DNA from 4 places in the Clostridium gasigenes genome. Region 3 is predicted to be linked to each of the others. Evidence: predicted binding sites of a transcription regulator. Region 3 holds the regulator's gene; each other region holds the start of a gene.
What was found. The regulator Rex, encoded in region 3, represses fermentation and respiration genes when NADH is low (regulators of the CRP and FNR family bind a similar motif). The targets are predictions, from matches to a motif close to ATTGTTAANNNNTTAACAAT.
Positions count from the first base shown of each region.

Region 1: the regulator Rex is predicted to act here: its motif matches at 3,954-3,973, upstream of adhE (bifunctional acetaldehyde-CoA/alcohol dehydrogenase).
Region 2: the regulator Rex is predicted to act here: its motif matches at 1,557-1,576, upstream of J1C67_RS18130 (flavocytochrome c).
Region 4: the regulator Rex is predicted to act here: its motif matches at 1,629-1,648, upstream of hypB (hydrogenase nickel incorporation protein HypB).

Region 1 covers NZ_CP071376.1:3,768,943-3,774,439, reverse strand. The annotation lists gene accB (acetyl-CoA carboxylase biotin carboxyl carrier protein) at 1-47, shown strand, start outside; gene fabZ (3-hydroxyacyl-ACP dehydratase FabZ) at 49-471, shown strand; gene J1C67_RS17665 (acetyl-CoA carboxylase biotin carboxylase subunit) at 480-1,832, shown strand; gene accD (acetyl-CoA carboxylase, carboxyltransferase subunit beta) at 1,825-2,700, shown strand; gene J1C67_RS17655 (acetyl-CoA carboxylase carboxyltransferase subunit alpha) at 2,693-3,508, shown strand; gene adhE (bifunctional acetaldehyde-CoA/alcohol dehydrogenase) at 4,117-5,497, shown strand, end outside.
Region 2 covers NZ_CP071376.1:3,862,966-3,868,462, reverse strand. The annotation lists gene J1C67_RS18140 (siderophore ABC transporter substrate-binding protein) at 1-236, shown strand, start outside; gene J1C67_RS18135 (ribose-phosphate pyrophosphokinase) at 388-1,479, shown strand; gene J1C67_RS18130 (flavocytochrome c) at 1,729-3,483, shown strand; gene J1C67_RS18125 (M4 family metallopeptidase) at 3,676-5,497, shown strand, end outside.
Region 3 covers NZ_CP071376.1:849,575-855,071, forward strand. The annotation lists gene J1C67_RS04150 (electron transfer flavoprotein subunit alpha/FixB family protein) at 1-953, opposite strand, end outside; gene J1C67_RS04155 (electron transfer flavoprotein subunit beta/FixA family protein) at 975-1,754, opposite strand; gene J1C67_RS04160 (acyl-CoA dehydrogenase) at 1,768-2,907, opposite strand; gene J1C67_RS04165 (short-chain-enoyl-CoA hydratase) at 3,029-3,811, opposite strand; gene J1C67_RS04170 (redox-sensing transcriptional repressor Rex) at 4,090-4,719, opposite strand; gene J1C67_RS04175 (heavy metal translocating P-type ATPase) at 5,153-5,497, opposite strand, start outside.
Region 4 covers NZ_CP071376.1:1,704,358-1,709,854, reverse strand. The annotation lists gene J1C67_RS08170 (FAD-dependent oxidoreductase) at 1-748, opposite strand, end outside; gene hypB (hydrogenase nickel incorporation protein HypB) at 805-1,476, opposite strand; gene J1C67_RS08160 (TetR/AcrR family transcriptional regulator) at 1,779-2,369, shown strand; gene J1C67_RS08155 (carbon monoxide dehydrogenase) at 2,880-3,611, opposite strand; gene J1C67_RS08150 (acyl-CoA dehydratase activase) at 3,828-4,631, opposite strand; gene J1C67_RS08145 (2-hydroxyacyl-CoA dehydratase family protein) at 4,676-5,497, opposite strand, start outside.

The DNA of each region.
Region 1 (5,497 bases), 1.2 Mb from region 3:
AAATGGTTGAGTATGGTCAGCCAATGTTTAAAGTAAGGAGAGGTTAATATGTTAGGGATAAAAGAAATTAAAGAAATTATACCTCATAGATATCCTATGTTATTAATTGATAGAGTTACAGAAATAGTTGAGGGTGTAAGTGCTAAAGGATATAAAAATGTAACTATAAATGAACAATTTTTCCAAGGGCATTATCCAGATCATCCAGTTATGCCGGGTGTATTAATTTTAGAGGCATTAGCTCAAGTTGGAGCTGTTGCAATTTTAAGTAAAGAAGAAAATAAGGGGAAATTACCTCTTTTTGCTGGAGCAGATAAAGTTAGATGGAAAAAACAAGTTGTTCCAGGTGATAGATTAGATTTAAGTGTAGAAATAATAAAAATGCGAGGACCTATTGGTGTTGGACGTGGTATTGCAACAGTTGATGGGGTAAAGGCTTGCGTGGCAGAAATACTCTTTGCTATAGGATAGGTGATAATATGTTAAAAAAAGTGCTAATTGCAAATAGAGGAGAAATAGCTGTAAGAATAATTAGAGCTTGTAGAGAACTAGGGATTTTAACAGTGGCAGTTTATTCAGAAGTTGACAAAGAAGCGCTTCATACACAACTAGCGGATGAAGCTGTTTGTATAGGGCCAGCAGAAGCTAAGGAAAGTTACTTAAATATTACTAATATTTTAAGTGCTTGTGTTTTAACAGGAGCAGATGGGATACATCCAGGTTTTGGGTTTTTATCTGAAAACCCTAGATTTGCAAAAATGTGTACAGAATGCAATATCAAGTTTATCGGACCAGATTATGAATCAATAGAGCTAATGGGAAATAAAGCAAAAGCAAGAGAGATTATGAAAGAGGCAGGAGTTCCAGTAGTGCCTGGGTATGAAGGCATTGTAGAAAATGCAGATCATGCTTTAAAAATATCAAATGAAATAGGATATCCTGTAATGATAAAAGCATCTGCCGGTGGTGGTGGACGTGGTATTAGGGTAGTTAGAGAAAAAAGTGAATTGAAATTAGCATACGATACAGCTAGAGCAGAGGCAAAAGCTTGCTTTGGTGATGATACTATTTATATAGAAAAATTTATAGAAAAGCCAAGACATATAGAATTTCAAATTTTAGCGGATGATTATGGTAATGTAATACATTTGTGTGAAAGAGAATGTTCTATGCAAAGAAATAATCAAAAGGTTCTTGAAGAGGCACCTTCTACTTTCTTAACAAAAGAGTTAAGAGAAGAAATGGGCGAAATAGCCAAAAAAGCAGCAAAAGCAGTTAATTATAAAAATGCAGGAACTATTGAGTTTTTAGTTGATAAAAATTGTGGATATTATTTTATGGAAATGAATACTAGAATTCAAGTAGAACATCCTATAACAGAGATGATTACTGGAATTGATTTAGTAAAAGAGCAACTAAAAATTGCATCAAAAATGACTTTAGATATAACTCAAGAAGATATTAAAATATCAGGTCATGCAATTGAATGCAGAATTAATGCTGAGGATACAAAAAATAATTTCAGGCCTTGTCCTGGTAAAATAGAAGAGTTATGCATGCCAGGTGGAATGGGTGTGAGATTGGATAGTGCAATTTATTGTGGATATAAAATACCTCATAATTATGACTCAATGATTGGAAAATTAATTACTTATGCTAAAACTCGCGAGGAAGCTATTGCTAAAATGAAAAGATCACTAGGCGAATTTGCAATAGGTGGCGTAATTACTAATATTGATTTCCAATACTGGTTAATACAGCAGGAAGATTTCCTGAAAGGGGAATATGATACTTCATTTTTAGCAGAAAAGATGGTGAATAAGAATGCTTAAAGATTTATTTAAAAAAACTCAATATATTACAGTAAGTAAGGTTTCTTTTGATGATGAAATAATAGAGGAAGGACCTAATATACCATCTGGAATGTGGAGTAAATGCCATGACTGTGGAAATATAGTTTACACAGAGGATTTAGATTCTAATCTTGATGTATGTAATAAATGTGGATTTCATTTAAGAATAAATGCTAATGAAAGAATTAAACAAGTATTTGATAAAGAAAGTTTTAATATATTATTTTCAGAAGTTATAACTAAAAATCATTTAGGATTTAAAGGATATGAAGAGAAACTTAGAAAAGGTAGAGAAGCCTCTGGAAGTGATGAAGCTGTAATTTGTGGAGTAGGTAAAATAAATGGAATAAATATAGCGGCAGCTGTAATGGATAGTTTTTTTATGATGGGAAGTATGGGATCAGCAGTTGGCGAAAAAATAACAAGAACAGTGGAATATGCAACGTTAAATAAATTACCATTGGTGATATTTACAACTTCGGGTGGAGCCAGAATGCAAGAGGGAATTTTTTCTCTAATGCAAATGGCAAAAATATCAGGGGCTATTGGTAGGCATGACGAAGAAGGGCTATTATATATAACTGTATTAACTAATCCTACAACTGGTGGAGTAACTGCAAGTTTTGCAATGCAAGGAGATATTATAATTAGCGAACCAAGAGCTACAATAGGCTTTGCAGGAAGAAGAGTTATAGAAAATACAATTAAAGAGACGTTGCCAGAGACTTTTCAAAAGGCGGAGTTCTTATTAGAAAAAGGATTTATTGATGCTATAGTTCATAGAAGAGAACTTAAAGGTTATATTTATAAAATATTAAATCTTCATGGGGTGAATAAAAATGAGTAGAGAATTTATAAAAACCATGGCACCATGGGAAAAAGTAAATATAGCTAGACATAAAGATAGACCTAATGGGAAATATTATATACAAAATGTATTTGCAGATTTTTTAGAATTTCATGGTGATAGAACTTTCGGGGATGATAAAGCAATAGTAGGTGGAATAGCTCAAATAGGTGGAATAAGTACAACGGTTATTGCTATTACAAAAGGGGAAAATACAAAAGAAAATATCGAGAGAAACTTTGGAATGCCAAATCCTGAAGGATATAGAAAAGCACTAAGGCTTATGAAACAAGCAGAAAAGTTCAATAGACCGGTGGTTTGTTTTATTGATACCCCAGGAGCCTTTTGTGGAATTGGGGCAGAGGAAAGAGGGCAAGGACATGCAATTGCTCAAAATTTACTCCAAATGAGTAGGTTAAAGACACCTATTATATCTATAATAATAGGTGAAGGTGGAAGTGGTGGAGCATTAGCACTGGCAGTTGGGGATAGTGTATTTATGCTTGAGCACTCTATTTACTCAATTCTTTCACCAGAAGGATTCGCATCTATACTATGGAAAGATGGAAGCCGTGCAGAGGAAGCTGCAGAAGTTATGAAAGTAACAGCTCAAGATTTAAGAGCGTTTGATATAATAGATAAAATTATAAAGGAACCTAGAGGTGGAGCTCATAACAATACACAAAAAATGATTAATAGTATAAAAAAAGAAATATATGATGAGTTAAATATATTACTTAAAAAAGATAAAAAAACATTACTAGAGGAAAGATATAATAAATTTAGAAAAATGGGTAGTTTTAATTAGGAAATAGGGGGTGGTGAAAGAAATTTTACTGCCTTTTTTAGGTTGATTAAGCTTTGAATTTAAAGAAGTATATTAGGAATTGTAAAATAAATAACAGACTACAGATTCTTAGCAATTTGCTCTGTTATTTATTTTATGATGACTTAAGTAGATAATAGTAAGAAATGAAATTACTTTGATATTTTTATAACAAAGAAAAACGTTATAAAAATATCTAATAGGATGTTAGAAATTACTAATATAAAGGATTACAAGAAAAAAATGATTGTGAATAAAAAGAATAATCGGAAAATAGAAAATTGTCGAATAAAAACAAAAAAATAAGGTTAATATAGTAAAAGAGATAAAAATTATAAAAGTGAACAGTTAAACACAACATTTAAGGACGGTTTACTATTTAAATTGAAATATTTTAAAAAAAATGAATAAAATATTTAGAAAAAAGATTGACAAAAAAAACACAATGTATTACAATAAATTTGTAGTCAAGAAGACAACTACAAAACAAAGTAAGTAAATAAGTAAATAAGTAAATAAGTAAATAAGTAAATAAGTAAATAATTTAAATAAAAAAATACACATATATAATAGGAGGAATAATAATGACAATTAAAGTTACAAACGCACAAGAATTAACACAAAGAATTAAAGATTTAAGAGCAGCTCAAAAGGAATTTGCTACATTCAGTCAAGAAAAGGTAGATTATATTTTCAGAGAAGCGGCAATAGCTGCAAATAATGCAAGAATTAAATTAGCTAAAATGGCAGTTGCAGAAACTGGTATGGGAATAGTAGAAGATAAAGTTATAAAAAACCATTTTGCAGCAGAGTATATATATAACCAATACAAGGATATGAAAACTTGTGGAATTATAGAAAAAGATAATACTTACGGAATAACAAAGGTTGCTGAGCCAATCGGAGTTATAGCGGCTATAATACCAACAACAAATCCAACATCAACAGCAATATTTAAAACATTAATATCATTAAAAACAAGAAATGCAATAATAATAAGTCCTCATCCAAGAGCAAAAAATTCAACAATTGAAGCAGCTAGAATAGTTTTAGATGCAGCAGTTAAAGCTGGAGCTCCAGAAGGAATTATAGCTTGGATAGATCAACCTTCAGTTGAATTATCACAAAATGTAATGAGAGAATCAGATTTAATATTAGCAACAGGTGGACCTGCAATGGTTAACGCAGCTTACTCATCAGGTAAACCAGCACTAGGAGTTGGAGCAGGAAACACTCCAGCAGTAATAGATGAGACAGCTCATATTAAAATGGCTGTAAACTCAATATTACTTTCAAAAACTTTCGACAATGGTGTAATATGTGCTTCAGAACAAAGTATCATAGTTATTGATAAAGTTTATGATGAAGTTAGAGCAGAACTTGCAGCTAGAGGCGCTTATATATTAAAGGGCGAAGAAATAGATAAGGTTAGAGGCGTAATCTTAAATGAAAAGGGCGGATTAAACGCTGATATGGTTGGTCAATCAGCATTTAAAATAGCTAAAATGGCAGGAGTTACTGTTCCTGAAACAGCTAAGGTTTTAATTGGAGAAATTGAATCAGTAGAACGTGAAGAACCATTCTCACATGAAAAATTAGCACCAGTACTTGGTATGTATAGAGCTAGGACTTTCGAAGAAGCTACAATTAAAGCAGCTAGATTAATAGAACTTGGTGGATTTGGTCATACTTCAGTTCTTTACACAGATCCAAACAAATCAAGAGATAGAATAGAAGCTTATGGAGCAGCTATGAAAACTGCTAGAATTTTAATAAATATGCCAGCTTCACAAGGTGCAATTGGAGATGTATTTAACTTTAAAATAGCTCCATCATTAACACTTGGTTGCGGTTCATGGGGTGGAAACTCAGTTTCGGAAAATGTTGGTCCTAAGCACTTAATTAATATTAAGAGTGTTGCAGAGAGGAGAGAAAATATGCTTTGGTTTAGAGTTCCAGAAAAAACTTACT
Region 2 (5,497 bases), 1.1 Mb from region 3:
ATGTTGCAAGCCAAAATCCAGATTATATGTTTGTAATTGATAAATCAGTTATAGCTAAAGAAGGAAATCAAAAACCAGCAAAAGAAATATTAAATAATGAATTGGTAAATAATACCAATGTAGCTAAAGAAGGGAAAATTATTTATTTAGATACTCACTCTTGGTATTTAAGTGATGGAGGATTTATATCTACAAATAAAATGTTAGATGAAATAATGGATGCTATAAAAAAATAATAATATTAATTTAAGGGATATTTAAAAAATAAATAGTAAGATGAAAAAAATATTGCTGAAATATATTTATAGATACATGATTTTGATATATACTGTTATATGTTAGGAATTTTATAAAAATAAATTCTTTAGCTAATAAGGAGTGTGGAAAATGAGTGAATTAAATCATGAACTTGGATTAATAGTATTAGAGAGTTGTGAAGAACTAGGTAATGCTGTAGACAAGTACATCCAAGATAAAAGAAATTGTACTGAATCATTCTTAATACCTATTGATGAAATAAGATTTTCAAATGGTGAAGGAAAGGTTAGAATTTCTGAGACTGTTAGAGGTAAAGATATTTATATTTTATGTGACGTTGGAAATTATAGTTGTAAATATAAAATGTTTGGATTTGAAAACCATAAAGGACCAGATGAACATTTCCAAGATATAAAGAGAACTGTTTCAGCTATAAAGGGTAAGGCTACAAGAATAACTGTAATTATGCCACTTTTGTATGAATCAAGACAACATAGACGTAAAGGAAGAGAATCTTTAGATTGTGCATTAGCACTTCAAGAGCTTGAGAGATTAGGCGTTGATGAAATTATTACTTTTGATGTTCATGACCCTAATGTTCAAAATTCTACTCCTTTATTATCATTTGAAAATATATATCCTACATATAACATAGTAAAATCACTTATATCTAATGAAGATACATTAGAGTTAAATATGGAAAAATTACTTGTAATTAGTCCTGATACTGGAGCTATGGATAGAGCAATTTATTACTCTAGTGTTTTAGGGGTAGATGTTGGTCTATTTTATAAAAGACGAGATCATTCATTAATAGTAAATGGTAAAAATCCTATAGTTGAACATCAATATATGGGTAAAGATGTAGCAGGCAAAGATGTTTTAATAGTTGATGACATGATAGCATCTGGAGAATCTGTTTTAGATATTGCATTAGAGCTAAAAGCAAGAAATGCTAGAAATGTATATGTTGCAGCAACATTTGCTTTCTTTACAGAGGGGCTACAAAAGTTCAATAAATTATATGAAGATGGAATAATAACTAAAGTTTACTCAACTAATTTAACTTATGTATCCGAAGAATTAAAGGATGCTAAATGGTTTAAGGCTGTTGATATGTCAGAGTTCTTAGGTAAAATCATAAATAGATTAAATTATGGAAAGTCTATTTCAAAATATATGGATGCAACACAAGTAATACGTAGTTTACTTGAAGAATAATAGATTTTATAAAAAGGAGCCTTTTGGGCTCCTTTTTTTGTGCAAACATAAAATAGTTTCTAAAAGTTAAAAAATACCATGATAAATTATTAATAAACAAATTATTTTGTTGATAATTTAGTAAGAAATGACTTATAAGAATTTGGCATTTATATAAAATTAATAAAATGAGTATAAAATTTTACAATGAAGGATATTAAATGTATTATTAAGTGAAATGATTTTTCAACAAATGAAGGAGGAAAAATAATGAAAAAGAAAAAAATACTAGGAGTAGCCTTAGCTTTGGTGATAACGTTATCGTCATTAGTGGGTTGTGGATCTAACGGAACTTTTACGGGACAAGCTGATGGAAAACATGGTGCCATAAAAGTAGAAGTTAAAATTAAAGATGAAAAAATTCAAGATATTAAGGTTATTGAAAGTAGTGAAAATGTAGTATTATCTGAACCTGTGTTCAATAAAATCAAAGATGTTATGGTTGAGAAGAATAATTCTAATGTAGATGCTATATCAGGATCTACTGAAACAAGTAAAGGATACATAGCGGCTGTTCAAAATGCTTTAGAAAAAGCAGGAATTAAGAGTGTTGGTGATAAAATAGTAGTAGAACATCTAAAAGAAGAAGAAACAACACAAGAATATGATGTTGTTGTTATAGGGTCTGGTGGAGCCGGATTTAGTGCAGCTTTAGAAGCGGAAAAGGCTGGGGCGAAGGTGGTTATATTAGAAAAGATGCCTTCAATAGGTGGAAATACATTAATATCAGGTGGAGAAATGAATGCGCCTGAAACTTGGGTTCAAAAAAATGTTGGCATAGAAAATGATAGTGCAGAAACATTTTATAATGACACATTAAAGGGCGGAGACAACAAAGGATTACCAGAAATGGTTAAAATATTAACTGATAATGCAAAGGATGCAGCAGAGTGGTTAAGAGATGAAGTTAATGTTAAATTCATTGACGATAAATTATTCCAATTTGGTGGACATTCAGTTAAAAGAGCACTTATTCCAGAAGGACATACTGGTGCTGAAATGATTAGTAAACTTAAAATAAAGGCAGACGAAAAAGAAATACCAGTAAAGACTGAAACTGAAGTTAAAGAGCTTATAGTTGAAAATGGAAAGGTAACTGGGGTGAAGGCTAAAAATTTAGCTGGACAAGACTTAACATTTAAGGCTACAAAAGGTGTTATTGTAGCAACAGGTGGTTTTGGATCAAATGTTGAAATGAGAAAAAAATATAATGCAGAGCTTGATGAAAAATATATGTCAACAGATACTCCAGGTACTACTGGAGATGGTATAGTTATGGCTGAAAAAGCTGGTGCGAACATAATGAATATGGAATATATTCAAACTTATCCTATCTGTAATCCAGAAACAGGGGTAATATCACTAGTAGCTGATTCAAGATTTGATGGTGGTATATTAGTAAATCAAGAAGGTAAGCGATTTGTAGAAGAACTTGAAAGACGAGATGTTATTTCTAAAGCAATATTGAATCAAACAGGTAAACATACTTATCTATTATGGAATGAAAAAATAGGTGAAATATCTAATACTATAGATGTTCATAAGTCTGAATATGAAATGTTAATAAAACAAGGATTATTATATAAGGCAGATACATTAGAAGATGCTGCTAAATTCTTTAATATACCAGTAGATGAATTAAAGAAAACAGCTGAAAGAGTAAATGGATTCGCTAAAAATGGAAAGGATGAAGACTTTAAGCACAGAGGTAAATTAGTATCTCTTGAAGAAGGACCATACTACATCCAAAAAGCAATTCCATCAGTTCATCATACAATGGGTGGATTAGTAATTGATACAGAAACAAGAGTTTTAGATAAAGATGGTAAAATAATACCAGGATTATATGCAGCTGGTGAAGTAACAGGAGTAGTTCACGGAACTAATAGACTGGGAGGAAATGCTATTACTGATATAACAGTATTTGGTAGAATTTCAGGAGTAAATGCTGCTCAAGGTAAATAGTAAACAAGGTTTATTTTAATATGAATTTTTAAAAAAATAAATTATAATATAATTAGTTTTGTAAAGAGTTGAACTTAGTAATATTCTAAGTTCAACTCTTTTTATTTTTTAAAAAACTATTGTAAATTTATAACATTAATTGTATAATTTACTAAAGATATCTTTTAAATAAATAAAAATGGAGGGGTAAAAATGAAAAAAATAGCACTTTTACTAGCGGTAATATTAACAACCGTAATATCACCTATTAGTGTACAAGCTGATGAAAATAAGGGTTATTTAAAAAGCCTTATAGAAAAAGAATCATATGTATCAGATAATAATATATCAGTACAATGGGATAATGATGAAAAAACTCCTAGGTTTATTGAAGGGAAATTAAGTTTACAACCAGTAAGTACAGAGAAAGAGGCGCTAAAATATTTAGAAGAAAATTTGGATGCTTTTAATTTAAACGTTGGATCATTTAAGTTATTAAAAGTGGAAAAAGATTCATTAGGATATACTCACTATAAATATCAGTATGAAATTGAGGGGATAAGAGTATATGGATCAGATATAATTTTGCATACAGATAAAAATAATTTTGTGTGTGATATTAATGGGCTTTTAGAATCAGACGTACCAAATGAAGAATATTCAAAAAAATTTAAACTTAATAACGATAATCTAACAAATGAAGCTTTAAATTTTATAAAAAAAGATAGGGATAGCTTAAAAGAAAACGATATAACTAAAGTGATTTATAATTATAAAGAAAAATGGCAGCCTTGTTATTTAGTTAATGTTGTTGGAGATGATTATAACTATAATATATTTATAGATAGTATTAATGGACAAGCTCTAGAGATGATTAATAACATGCATTCTGAAAATGTTAATGGTAGTGGTATGGGACAAGATGGCAAAGCTAGAGAATTGAATGTAAATAAGCAAGGAAATAAATATTACCTTGAAGATATTTCTACAACAGGAAGGATATCAACTTATGATGCTAACAATGCTAGTAATGTAAAATTAGCTAATACATTACCAGGAAAATTAATTGTATCAGATACACCAAATTTTAATGAGGAAAGACAAAAAGCTGCTATTGATGCTCATTATTATGTAGTAAAAACAAATGATTATTTTAAAAATAATTTTAATAGAAAAGGTTTTGATAACTTAGGAGGAACTTTAAAAGTATCAGTACATTATGGAAGCAATGAAGTTAATGCTTATTTTAATGGAAGAGATACCTTGTTTTTTGGTGATGGGGATAATGTAATGGCTACTAATTTTGCTAAAGCATATGATGTAGTAGCACATGAATTTACTCATGGAGTAACTAAAAATTCTGCTGATTTAGAATATAGAGGAGAAAGTGGAGCTTTAAATGAATCATTTTCAGATGTATTTGGTTGTATTATAGAAGAAAAAAATGATTGGATTATTGGAGAGGATGTAGCGCTGCCAAACAATAAGGTTGATTTAAGAAGAAGTTTAAAGGATCCAACTCTTTATAAACAACCAGCTAATATGAAAGATTATTATCAAACATCACGAGATAATGGCGGTGTTCATACAAATTCAGGAATACCAAATAAAGCTTTTTATAATATTATGACATCTGTGGGCGTAGAAAAAGCTTCAGCTATATATTATAGAGCATTAACAACCTATATGAATAGAAAGTCTGTATTTATAGATGCTAGAATGGCTTTAGAGAAATCAGCTAGTCAATTATATGGTGCAGAAGAAAAGTGGGCTGTGGGAAAAGGATTTTACGATGTTGGTATAGGAAATAATCCAGGAGAAAATCCTGGCAAAAATCCAGCTGATAACTTAAAATTAAAGGAAGCTACATTAACTATAGACAATCAAGTTAATGATGGGAACTTCAATCTAAGTATATTAGTACCAGGAAAAACATCAGCTAAAACAGTAAGACTTATAGAGAATGATAAAGTTATATTAGATCAAAAAATAGATAGTTCAAATAGTGATGTTAAAATAAATAAAGAAATAAAGG
Region 3 (5,497 bases):
GCTACATCTCCAACAATTGCATAATCTGCAATTTTCATAATTGGAGCTCCTGCATCTTTGTTTATAGCTATTATCATATCTGCATCTTGCATACCAGCAACATGTTGTATAGCTCCTGATATTCCACACGCTATATAGATGTTTGGTCTTACAGTTTTACCAGTTTGACCAACTTGGTAAGCCTTATCGATCCAACCATTATCTATAGCTGCTCTTGAACCTGCAACAGTTCCACCTAAAACTTCAGCTAACTCATCTAATAGTTCGAAGTTTTCTTTTGTTGAAACACCTCTACCACCTGATACTATTATATTAGCTTCACCAATATCAACTATATCCTTGTTTTCCTTAACTATTTCAATAATCTTAGTTCTTATATCACTATCTACTAAGTTTACTTCAACTATTTCAGTAACAAATTCTGCTTCTGATTTTGGAAGTTTTGTGAAAACTCCTGGTCTTATTGTAGCCATTTGTGGTCTATGATCTGGGCAAGCAATTGTAGCCATTAAGTTACCACCAAAAGCTGGTCTTGTAGCTAAAAGATCCCCATGTTCACCTTCTACATCTAATCCAGTACAGTCAGCCGTTAAACCAGTTGATAATCTAGCTGCGACTCTTGGTCCTAAATCTCTACCAATGAAAGTAGCTCCAATAAATAATATTCCTGGTTTTCTTTCTCTAGCTAAGTCACAGATAACCTTAGTATATCCATCAGTTGTATAATTTTTTAATAATTCACTTTCAACAACTAGTACTTCGTCAGCACCATGTGTTCCAAGATCTTCTATTAAAGCCTTAACATTATCACCAAGTAAAAGAGCAGTTAATTTAACTCCTAATTTATCAGCAATTTTTCTACCTTCGCCAAGTATTTCAAGAGAAACTTTTTGAAGTTCTCCGCCTCTTTGCTCAGCAAATACCCAAACGCCATTATAATCTGCTATATTCATCTTTTTCCCCTCCTATAATTACTAGATATAGTGTCTTTCCTTTAATTTTGCTAAAACATATTTAGCAGCTTCCATAGGTGTTTCTTGAACTAATTCTCCAACACCCTTTAATTCTTTAGTCATTGATTTTTTAACCTTAGTTGGTGATCCCTTAAGACCAAGTTCTGCTTTATCTACTTCTATATCATCTGCTGACCATATAGTAATCTTTTTATCAGCTTTATCAAATATATATTGAACATTCATATATCTTGGCTCATTTAATTCTTTAATTGCAGTTAAAAGTACTGGAGTTTGAACTTTTATTAGTTCATATCCATCTTCTAATGATCTATTTATTAACAAACCATCTTCTTCAATTTTAACATTTTGAACATAAGTTACTTGAGGAATATCTAAATGTTCAGCTATTTCTGGTCCAACTTGCGCTGTATCTCCATCAATTGCTTGTCTTCCTGCAAATATTATGTCATATTTAACTTTCTTTAAAGCTCCTGCTAGTGCCTTTGAAGTTGCTAATGTATCAGCTCCTGCAAATGCTCTATCAGTTATAAGTATTGCTTCATCAGCACCCATACATAATGCTTCTCTTAAAGCGTTTTGTGCTTGAGGAGGTCCCATACTTATTACTGTAACTGTAGCTCCTGTAGCTTCCTTTATGTTTAAAGCCTCTTCTAATGCATGTTTATCTTCTGGATTTATAATTGAAGGAACACCCTCTCTAATAAGAGTTCCTGTTTTTGGATCAATTTTAACTGCTGCAGTATCTGGAACTTGTTTTAAACAAACTACTATATTCATCTATAATTCCTCCTTATCTTAATGCGCTACCTGCAATAACCATTTTTTGAACTTCTGAAGTACCTTCATAAATTTCAGTTATCTTAGCGTCTCTCATCATTCTTTCTACTGGGTATTCTTTAGTGTAACCATATCCACCAAAGATTTGAACTGCCTTAGTTGTAACTTCCATAGCTACTTCTGATGCTACAAGTTTTGCTCTTGCTGCATCAACTGCATATGGAAGACCTGCATCCTTTAAGAAGGCTGCTTTATAAACTAAAAGTCTAGCTGATTCAACTCTAACATCCATATCCGCTATCATCCATTGTAAACCTTGGAATGCTGATAATGGTTTACCGAATTGTTTTCTTTCCTTCATATATGTGCAAGCTTCTTCTAAAGCTCCTTCTGCAATTCCTAGTGCTTGAGCTGCTATACCAATTCTACCACCATCAAGTGTTTTCATTGCTACTCCAAATCCTCTACCTTCTTGTCCAATTAAGTTTTCCTTTGGAACTATACAGTTTTGCATAACTAATTCTGTAGTTGAAGATGCTCTAATTCCTAGCTTATCTTCATGCTTTCCTATTGAGAAACCTGGGAAGTCTTTTTCAACTATAAATGTTGATATTCCTTTTGTTCCCTTGCTTCTATCTGTCATTGCAAATATTATGAAAGTCTCCGCAACTCCACCATTTGTTATAAATATTTTTGAACCATTTAAGATATAGTTGTCCCCATCTAAAACAGCAGTTGTTTGTTGTCCGGATGCATCTGTACCTGCTCCTGGTTCAGTTAACCCAAAGGCTCCAAGCTTTTCACCTTTTGCAAGTGGAGTTAAATATTTAACTTTTTGATCTGCGTTACCAAATTGGTTTATTAATGATGCACAAAGTGAAGTATGAGCAGATACTATAACACCAGTTGTACCACAAACCTTTGATAATTCTTCTACTGTTAGGATATATGAAAGAGTATCTCCGCCAGCTCCACCATATTCTTTAGAAAATGGAATCCCAAGCATACCTAGCTTAGCCATTTTTTCAACGTTTTCCATTGGAAATCTTTCAGTTTGATCTATTTCAGCAGCAATTGGTTTAACTTCGTTTATAGCGAACTCTCTAACCATTTGTCTTACTAATTCTTGTTCTCTAGTTAATGTAAAATTCATTCAAGTTACCTCCTTATAATTAGGCTTTTTTTAGAAAATAATTAATTACTTTCTAAAAACCTCCTTACACTTTTTATTTGTTTGAATATTTATATTATTTTTTATTTATTTAATATTGCGACTATTTATTTTGGAAGTTTTTGGTTCTTCTTTCTATGAAAGCACCCATTCCCTCTACTTGATCTTCTGTCGCAAAACATTTTCCAAAATCTTCAGCTTCAATTACTATTGCACTATCTATGCCTACTTGCATTCCTCTATTAATTGCATCCTTACATAATTTAACTGCAATTGGAGCGTTAGCAATTATCATGTTTGCCATAGCTTTAGCTTCTTCCATTAGACTTTCTAAAGTAACAACTTTATTTACAAGACCTATTCTTAACGCTTCATCAGCCTTAATTATTGCTCCTGTATAAATTAATTCTTTAGCTTTTCCAATTCCAACAATTCTTGGCAGTCTTTGAGTTCCACCAAAACCTGGAGTTATTCCAAGCCCTGCTTCAGGTTGCCCAAATCTAGCTCTTTCCGATGCTATTCTTATGTCACATGACATTGCAAGTTCACATCCACCACCAAGTGCAAAACCTGATATTGCAGCTATTACTGGCTTTCCTAAGTTTTCTAATCTTCTGAACACTTTGTTTCCAAGAATACCAAATTCTTTTCCTTGCTTCTCATTAAGGTCTTTCATTTCAGCAATGTCAGCTCCTGCAACAAAAGCTTTTTCTCCTGATCCTGTAAGGATTACGCAGTAAATATCATTATCATTTTCTAAATCTGTTATAACAATATCTAGATCTGCTAATGTTTCTGAGTTTAAAGCATTTAAAGCCTTTGGTCTATTGATTGTAACAATAGCTAAATTACCTTCTTTTTCAAGAAGTACATTTTTTAATTCCATGCTTAAAGTCCTCCCCTTTTATATCTGCTTAATTTATTAAATTTATAAACTTAGCATAGTTAAAATTTACCCATTTAAATTTCTCATAAGTTGACTTGCTTTTTATTGAAGCCCATAAAAAAACCAATCGTTTTCACTAATCTTTGTTAATATTCTAACAAGTATAGGTAAAAAATAATCGAAGTTTTTAAACTTCAACTATTATTATAATCGTACTATTTAATTATTTCAATATTTATTTCAATTTTTCGATAATTTTAACAATTTAGTTTTTATTATTAACTCTTATGCAATAAATATATTAGCGTTAGTAAACTCTCTGACAGATGTACATTTTCTACAGTAACATCCTCTGGAACTACTAAATCTACTGGTGCAAAATTCCATATACCTTTTACTCCACCTGCAACTAAGGTATCGCATACTTTTTGAGCATTAATTCTTGGTACACATATCATAGCAATATCTATATCATTAACCTGAAGAAAAGGTTCCATATTATCTATATCTTGAATTTCTGTACCCATCATTCTTAAACCTGTAAGTTTCGGGTTAGCATCAAATATACCTTGCAGAAACAAACCTAATTCTGCAAACCTACTGTAATTTGCAATCGCTTGACCAATATTTCCAGCACCTACTATTACTGTTTTATAATCTTTATTTAATCCAAGTATTAAACTTATTTGCTTATATAAGTCCTTAACATTATAACCATAGCCTTGTTGACCAAAATCACCAAAGCAATTCAAATCTTGACGTATTTGCGAAGCTGTAAATCCGATTTTTTCCCCAAGTTCTTTTGAAGAAATTCTATCAACATCATTTTTCATTAGCTCTTGTAAATATCTATGATATTTAGGTAATCGCTTAATTACAGCCATAGAAATATTCTTTTTCTTTTCCATACTGTACACTTCTCCTTAACATTTTAGTTATTTTAATTTAATATATATAATAATATCATATCCTACTTATTTAATCTATATTTAAACTTTTTCTATTTTTAACTTTTAGCAGTTATCCATTTAACAAAGTTGTAAATTTTATTATTAAGGCATCTTCAAAAAATAACTAGATACATACTAGTCTTTTTTTGAAGATTCCTAATATAAAAATATTTTTTCATACTTTTAAATTTTATTATAATAACATCTGAAAATAATAATTTTTATAAAAAAAAGAGACTTATGTATAACGTAGCAGATGCGTTATACATAAGTCTCACAATTTAATACAGAGCCAAGCTCTGTAACAAGATTCACGATCTTGTATGCTATCCCTACGCCTGAAATTTTTAACCTCACTAATTATATTTAAAATGATGAAATTTGTCAATGGCTATTTTAGGCATCTTGTCGAATTTAGGACTGCAATTATTGTTACACCTACATCTGCAAAAACTGCTGCCCACATACTAGCCATTCCTAAAGCTACAAGTATAAGAACGAATGCTTTAATTCCTAATGAAAATATTATATTTTGCCATAAAATCTTATTAGTTTTTCTAGCTATTTTTATAGCTTCAACTAAAGATTCTGGATTATCCTTCATCAATACAACATCAGCAGCTTCAATTGCTGCATCTGATCCAATTCCCCCCATTGCAATTCCTATATCGGCTCTTGCAAGTACTGGCGCATCATTTATTCCATCTCCTACAAACGCTATTTTACTCTTAGAATT
Region 4 (5,497 bases), 850 kb from region 3:
CTGTATTAGGCATTTGATGCATAAGCCCATTCTCTTCGGCTCTTTTAATAATTTCAAAAGCTTCTTCCCTAGTAATTTTTCTTCCTCTACCTGTACGTATATAATATTCAGCAGCATGCCCTAGTTGGATACACATATCTTCCTTCAAGTGACCACAGCCTTCGCCCATAGCTTCTCTTGATGTACGGCAAGAACAATTCGAAACTGAAAAAATTGTATTTTCATTTAGATATTTAGAAACTTCCTCATATGATACTCTTTTTGTTTCCCCTTCAATAGCTGTTTCTATAGGTATAACACGCATAGCGCCTGTTCCTACAGGGAAAACACCTGCTGTTATATGAGCTTTCTTTCTTCCATATCCCTCAAAAGCCTCTCCAATTTGCACAAAATTTTCAACCTCTTCCCTATGTGGGTGGTTAACTATTAGTTCCATATGCCCTGGAACCCAAATCTCAAACCAATATTTATCAACACCATCTTTTTCACCAACGAAGCAACCTCCGGCAACAGCTAATTCCCATAGAAGTTTTTTTGTTTCCTCTACAGATTTACCACATAAAGCAGCAACTTCTTCTCCGCTCTTTGGTTCACGGAACTCAAGGAAAAGTCCTACCTCTGCCATTTCGTCTGTAACAACAGGTTCCAGCATTTTATATTCCGGATGTTCTGGTTTGATTTCATTTTTTGCACCACGTTTTGTCCTACTAATCTTATTTGCTAGATCTAATACTTTTTCCTTTACCATTATATATTCCCCCTATTTTCAAATCTAATATTCCCTATTTAAAAATCCCACATTTCCTATTTTTGGCTCCATTTTTTCACTTCAGTACGTATCCAGTCAGCCCACTCATCAATTCCTTCACCTGTTTTAGCAGAGATTGGGATAACCTTGATATTTGGGTTTAATTTTTTTACACGCTCTTTAACTGCATCTAAATCAAAATCAAAATAATCCATTGCATCTATTTTATTAATTAATAAAACGTCAACAATAGAAAACATTAAAGGATATTTTAGAGGTTTGTCATCTCCCTCAGGTACACTTAAAATCATGGCATTTTTTGATGCACCAGTATCAAATTCTGCTGGACATACCAAATTCCCTACATTTTCTAAGATTACAAAATCAATTTCTTCTGTTCCTAGTCCCGATAACCCTTGTTTGGTCATACCAGCATCTAGATGACACATCCCACCAGTATGTAATTGGATTACTTTTGTACCAGTCTTCGCAACAGTATTAGCATCCACATCTGAGTCAATATCAGCTTCTAAAACTCCAATGCTCATTTCATCTTTCAACGCATTAATTGTTCTTAAAACAGTTGTTGTTTTACCCGAACCTGGTGATGACATTAAATTTAATAAAAAGGTGTTGTCTTTTTTTAATTCTTCCCTAAGCAAATCTGCTTGTCTATCATTGTCTTCGAAAACACTTTTCTTAATTTCAAGAATCTTATACTTTTCCATATCCTCTTTCCCTCCATTTTAACTTAACTTTTTTTCTGAATTATAAATAATAAAAAACATTCCCTACAGGAAAATCACATAATAAATCTCATAATATGAATGAGTCCTTTTACACAATCTAATTTCACTGAGTTAATTTCACCGAATTTGATTATGTTAATAATATAACATATTTTTCTCACCTTTGTAAACATCTTCATAAATTGTCCTGATATTTTTTTTATGATATACTTGAACAAAATAGAGAATCACTATGTTTTTAAATTAAGACATAGTAAAATGAATATAAGAGGATTTATAATATGAAAAATTTAACTGAAAGACAAAAGCAGGCTATTGCCACAAAACTTAGAATTACACAGATATCAACGGACCTTTTTAAAAGAAAAGGTTTTGAAAATGTAAAAATTCAAGAAATTTGTGATGCAGCCAAAATTTCAACAGGTGCTTTCTACCATCATTTTAAATCTAAAAATGAAATAATTAATACAGGTTATGAGCAAATAGATTTATTATTAAGAGAACGATTTGAATCAAAAACCTTTAATTCAAATATAGATAAAATTATATATTTGGTAAGTGAAGGTAGTGTTTTATTACAAGACCTAGGATGGATATTTGTAGGTGACGTTTATAAAAACCTTCTTTCTACAGATGGAAAGTACACTTTTAAATCAGATCGTTTTGTTACACTTGAAATTAAATCTGCCATAGAATTAGCTATAGAAAATGATGAGCTACAATCTAGTATCTCTTCTAATACTTTAACTGAAACTATTTTAAGAATATCAAGAGGGTTTATTTTTGATTGGTGTCTCCATCAAGGAAATTACGACCTAAAAACTGATATACTTTCCGACTTAAACTTAATACTTGCTAATTATAAAAAGTAGTACAAAAAATCCAACATATTATTAAAGGTACCCTATATAATATTGACGCTAAAAAAGTCTATATATAAGGTACCCTTTCTTTTTTAAATTTACTTATTTTATCTTCTGCTTCAAATCTCATTAAATATAAATATTGATCTACTTTTATTTCTATAATTTCGGGTAACTTAACACCCTATTTGCTTACCCAATATATTCTACCTTCATATGTAAATATATAATTACTTAATCATTATTATTCCCTAAATTGAAAATATCAACTTGAATAAACTTCAAATAGTTTTCTATTTACATCCATTTTACCTCATTTAAGGAAATTTAATGAATCCTCGCCTTTAACTAATAATAATCTATTCCTTTATTTCACCTTATTTAATCTAATAGAATTAAAGGTTCAATAAGCTATTAAACTCATTGAACCCAATCATAAATACTTATAAAGTAACGTCCCCTGAGCAAATCAAAGATTTTTAAACTTATACTAGAGAGGTCATGATATAAACTGGAAGTTTATGTTTGCTTCTTTTTATCCTGCGTAAAGTGTAGTTCTCTCATTTCCTCCACCTCGTCGCACACCTGTTTCAAGTTGCATGTTGAGCAATCCATCTTCAGATTCTTGAATATATGGTCGAGAGTCATGGTAATTTTTTCTGCCTTGTGGGCTTTCTTTTCCAGCTCATCGTACGGAAAATCTGGAAGTGTGATAAAGATCAGCTTTGCGGCAAGTACCTTAGAGTGCTGATGATAACCCCTAAGGAATAGACCTCCTACCTTTGCGAAATCAAGACCTTCTTGTAGAGCCTTGCGGCTGACACGCACAGGCTCACGCTCACTGGCGGCAGAAATCCTCGTCATATAACCTTTAGGAATAATGTGGTAGCGCGTGTGTTCAATTTTACGGATGGCTGCATAGGCCGCATCATCTTCGCCTAAGCTGTCTTTAGCAACCCTCAGTAATGTAAGTCGCGCGTAAGGTGCATCTTTCTGCAGGTCGGGCAAATCCGGGCCATATAACCACAGCTCGTCACCACCAACCAAGCGATCTGAGGAAGTAAATCCAAGTCCACTGACCGCCGGAAGATTGCCACCGCCTAGTTCATAAGCCATCTCGCTCCGCAGGATAAGGTTATATTCCCCTGCATCCGGCCAGGTCTCATCATCTCCGGGTACCGTCAAACGATGTCCTGGTTGTCCCTCAAGGAGTGCAAGACTGCTTTCAATAAATTCATCATAAGGTTTCATAATATGTGTCTCCTAATATATATTTTATATAAAATGTTATTACAAACGTCTATCACGCTTGATTTTGTCATAGTGCTTATTTAAGATTGGTCCAATCTTGGCCATCAGCTTCATATCAAGATTGAAGAAATAGATTACGAGGCTAATTGGAAACAGTGCAACCAGCACGCAGGCAATGATGAGCAAAACTTTTAACATATTAAAATTTCTCCTTCCTTATACGTCTGCGGATGCAAGGCCCTTCTGGCGAGCAAATTCCGCAGCACCAAGTGCGCCCATAAGCTGTGGGTCTGTCTTAAGATCAACAACCTTCATTTTAAGTACACGCTCGATAGCCTTCCTAAGGCCCTGATTCTTTGCACAACCACCAGTAAGAGTAATACTGTCAGTTGCTCCGGCTTTCTTCGCCATAACAAAACATCTCTTAGCAACTGCAAGCTGAATACCAGCTGCAATTTCATCCATAGGCTTTCCTTCACCAATAAGTGAAATAACTTCACTCTCAGCAAATACTGTACACTGAGCAGTAATAGGAATTGTATTCTTTGCAGTAAGTGAAAGTTTGCAAAAATCAGGAAGGCTTATTTCAAATGCATTTGCCATAGCCTCATAGAAACGTCCTGTACCTGCTGAACACTTATCATTCATAGCAAAGTTCTTTACTGTTCCGTCTTTATCGATAGCGATACCCTTAACATCTTGACCACCAATGTCAATAATAGCCTTTACATCAGGGTTAGTTACATGAACACCCATTGCATGACAGCTGATTTCAGAAATGTTCTCATCTGCAAAGGTCACCTTGTTACGTCCGTAACCTGTACCGATAAGATAACTAATATCCTCTATACTCTTAATACCGTCAACTTTTGAAATTGCTTCATAGATAACAATCTCTGAACTCTTTACAGGGTTCATCTTGCTTTTTATTGTTGCGTCTGCAAAAATTTTTCCCTCTTCATTGAGAATAACACATTTTGCGTAAGTTGAACCTACGTCACATCCACAGAAATATTTCATAGTAATTCTCTCCTTATATTTATATTAATCAGTAATGTGAAACATTAGAAAGCGTATTTGTCGTCAAAATCTTCCAGACTCGGATCCAGAGGCTCTGCGCGTAAAACAGAACGCATATAGCGATTAACCTCTGTTCTCATATCCCTACGAGAGGCATTACGTGGATCCATAAGTCCATGGGTAACCCAAACCAAATGGATTCCACGTTCACGCGCCTGTTCCTCGAAGAGACCATGATAACCACCCATGGCTTTGCAGCCAATATGTTCATACATAATGACCATATCAGCATTGAAATAATCACAGAAGCGCCACAAATCATTTAATCCGACTTCATATCCACCGTTGGAACGGTTACGCATCGTCATGTTCATGTAGAGATGTGCCAAATCCAATAAAGCCTGATCCTGATCCTTATCCCCAATATCAAAGATACGGGTAGATGTAAGACTTAGCATATCAATCAGAGACAGTACACCCCAGCAGTTCTGCAACCAAAGCGGGAAAGCAGTGTAATACTGCGCCTGTACGCCCCACAAAACTGCACGGTGGCGGACCTCTGGCACACAGAGGCTCTTTTTCTCGTAGCCTTCCATTGCCAACTTGGTAATTTTCTCTTCAGCTTCCAGGAAGCGGGCATCACGTCCACCAGCTACCTGGTAGGCAGCACAGCGGTAAAGAGCCACATTGTTCCCTATAACCTGAGGATAAGGAGAACGTGATAGTTCAAGCCATTCTAAGAACTGCTTTGTTTCATTGTTAAAGGTATCCATGCACTTGAAGAAGTTGTCCCAGTCGAATTTTTCGCCGGTCTGATCCTCAATGAAACTAATCGCGTTCTTGATTTCTTCCGCGGCGTACTCCTG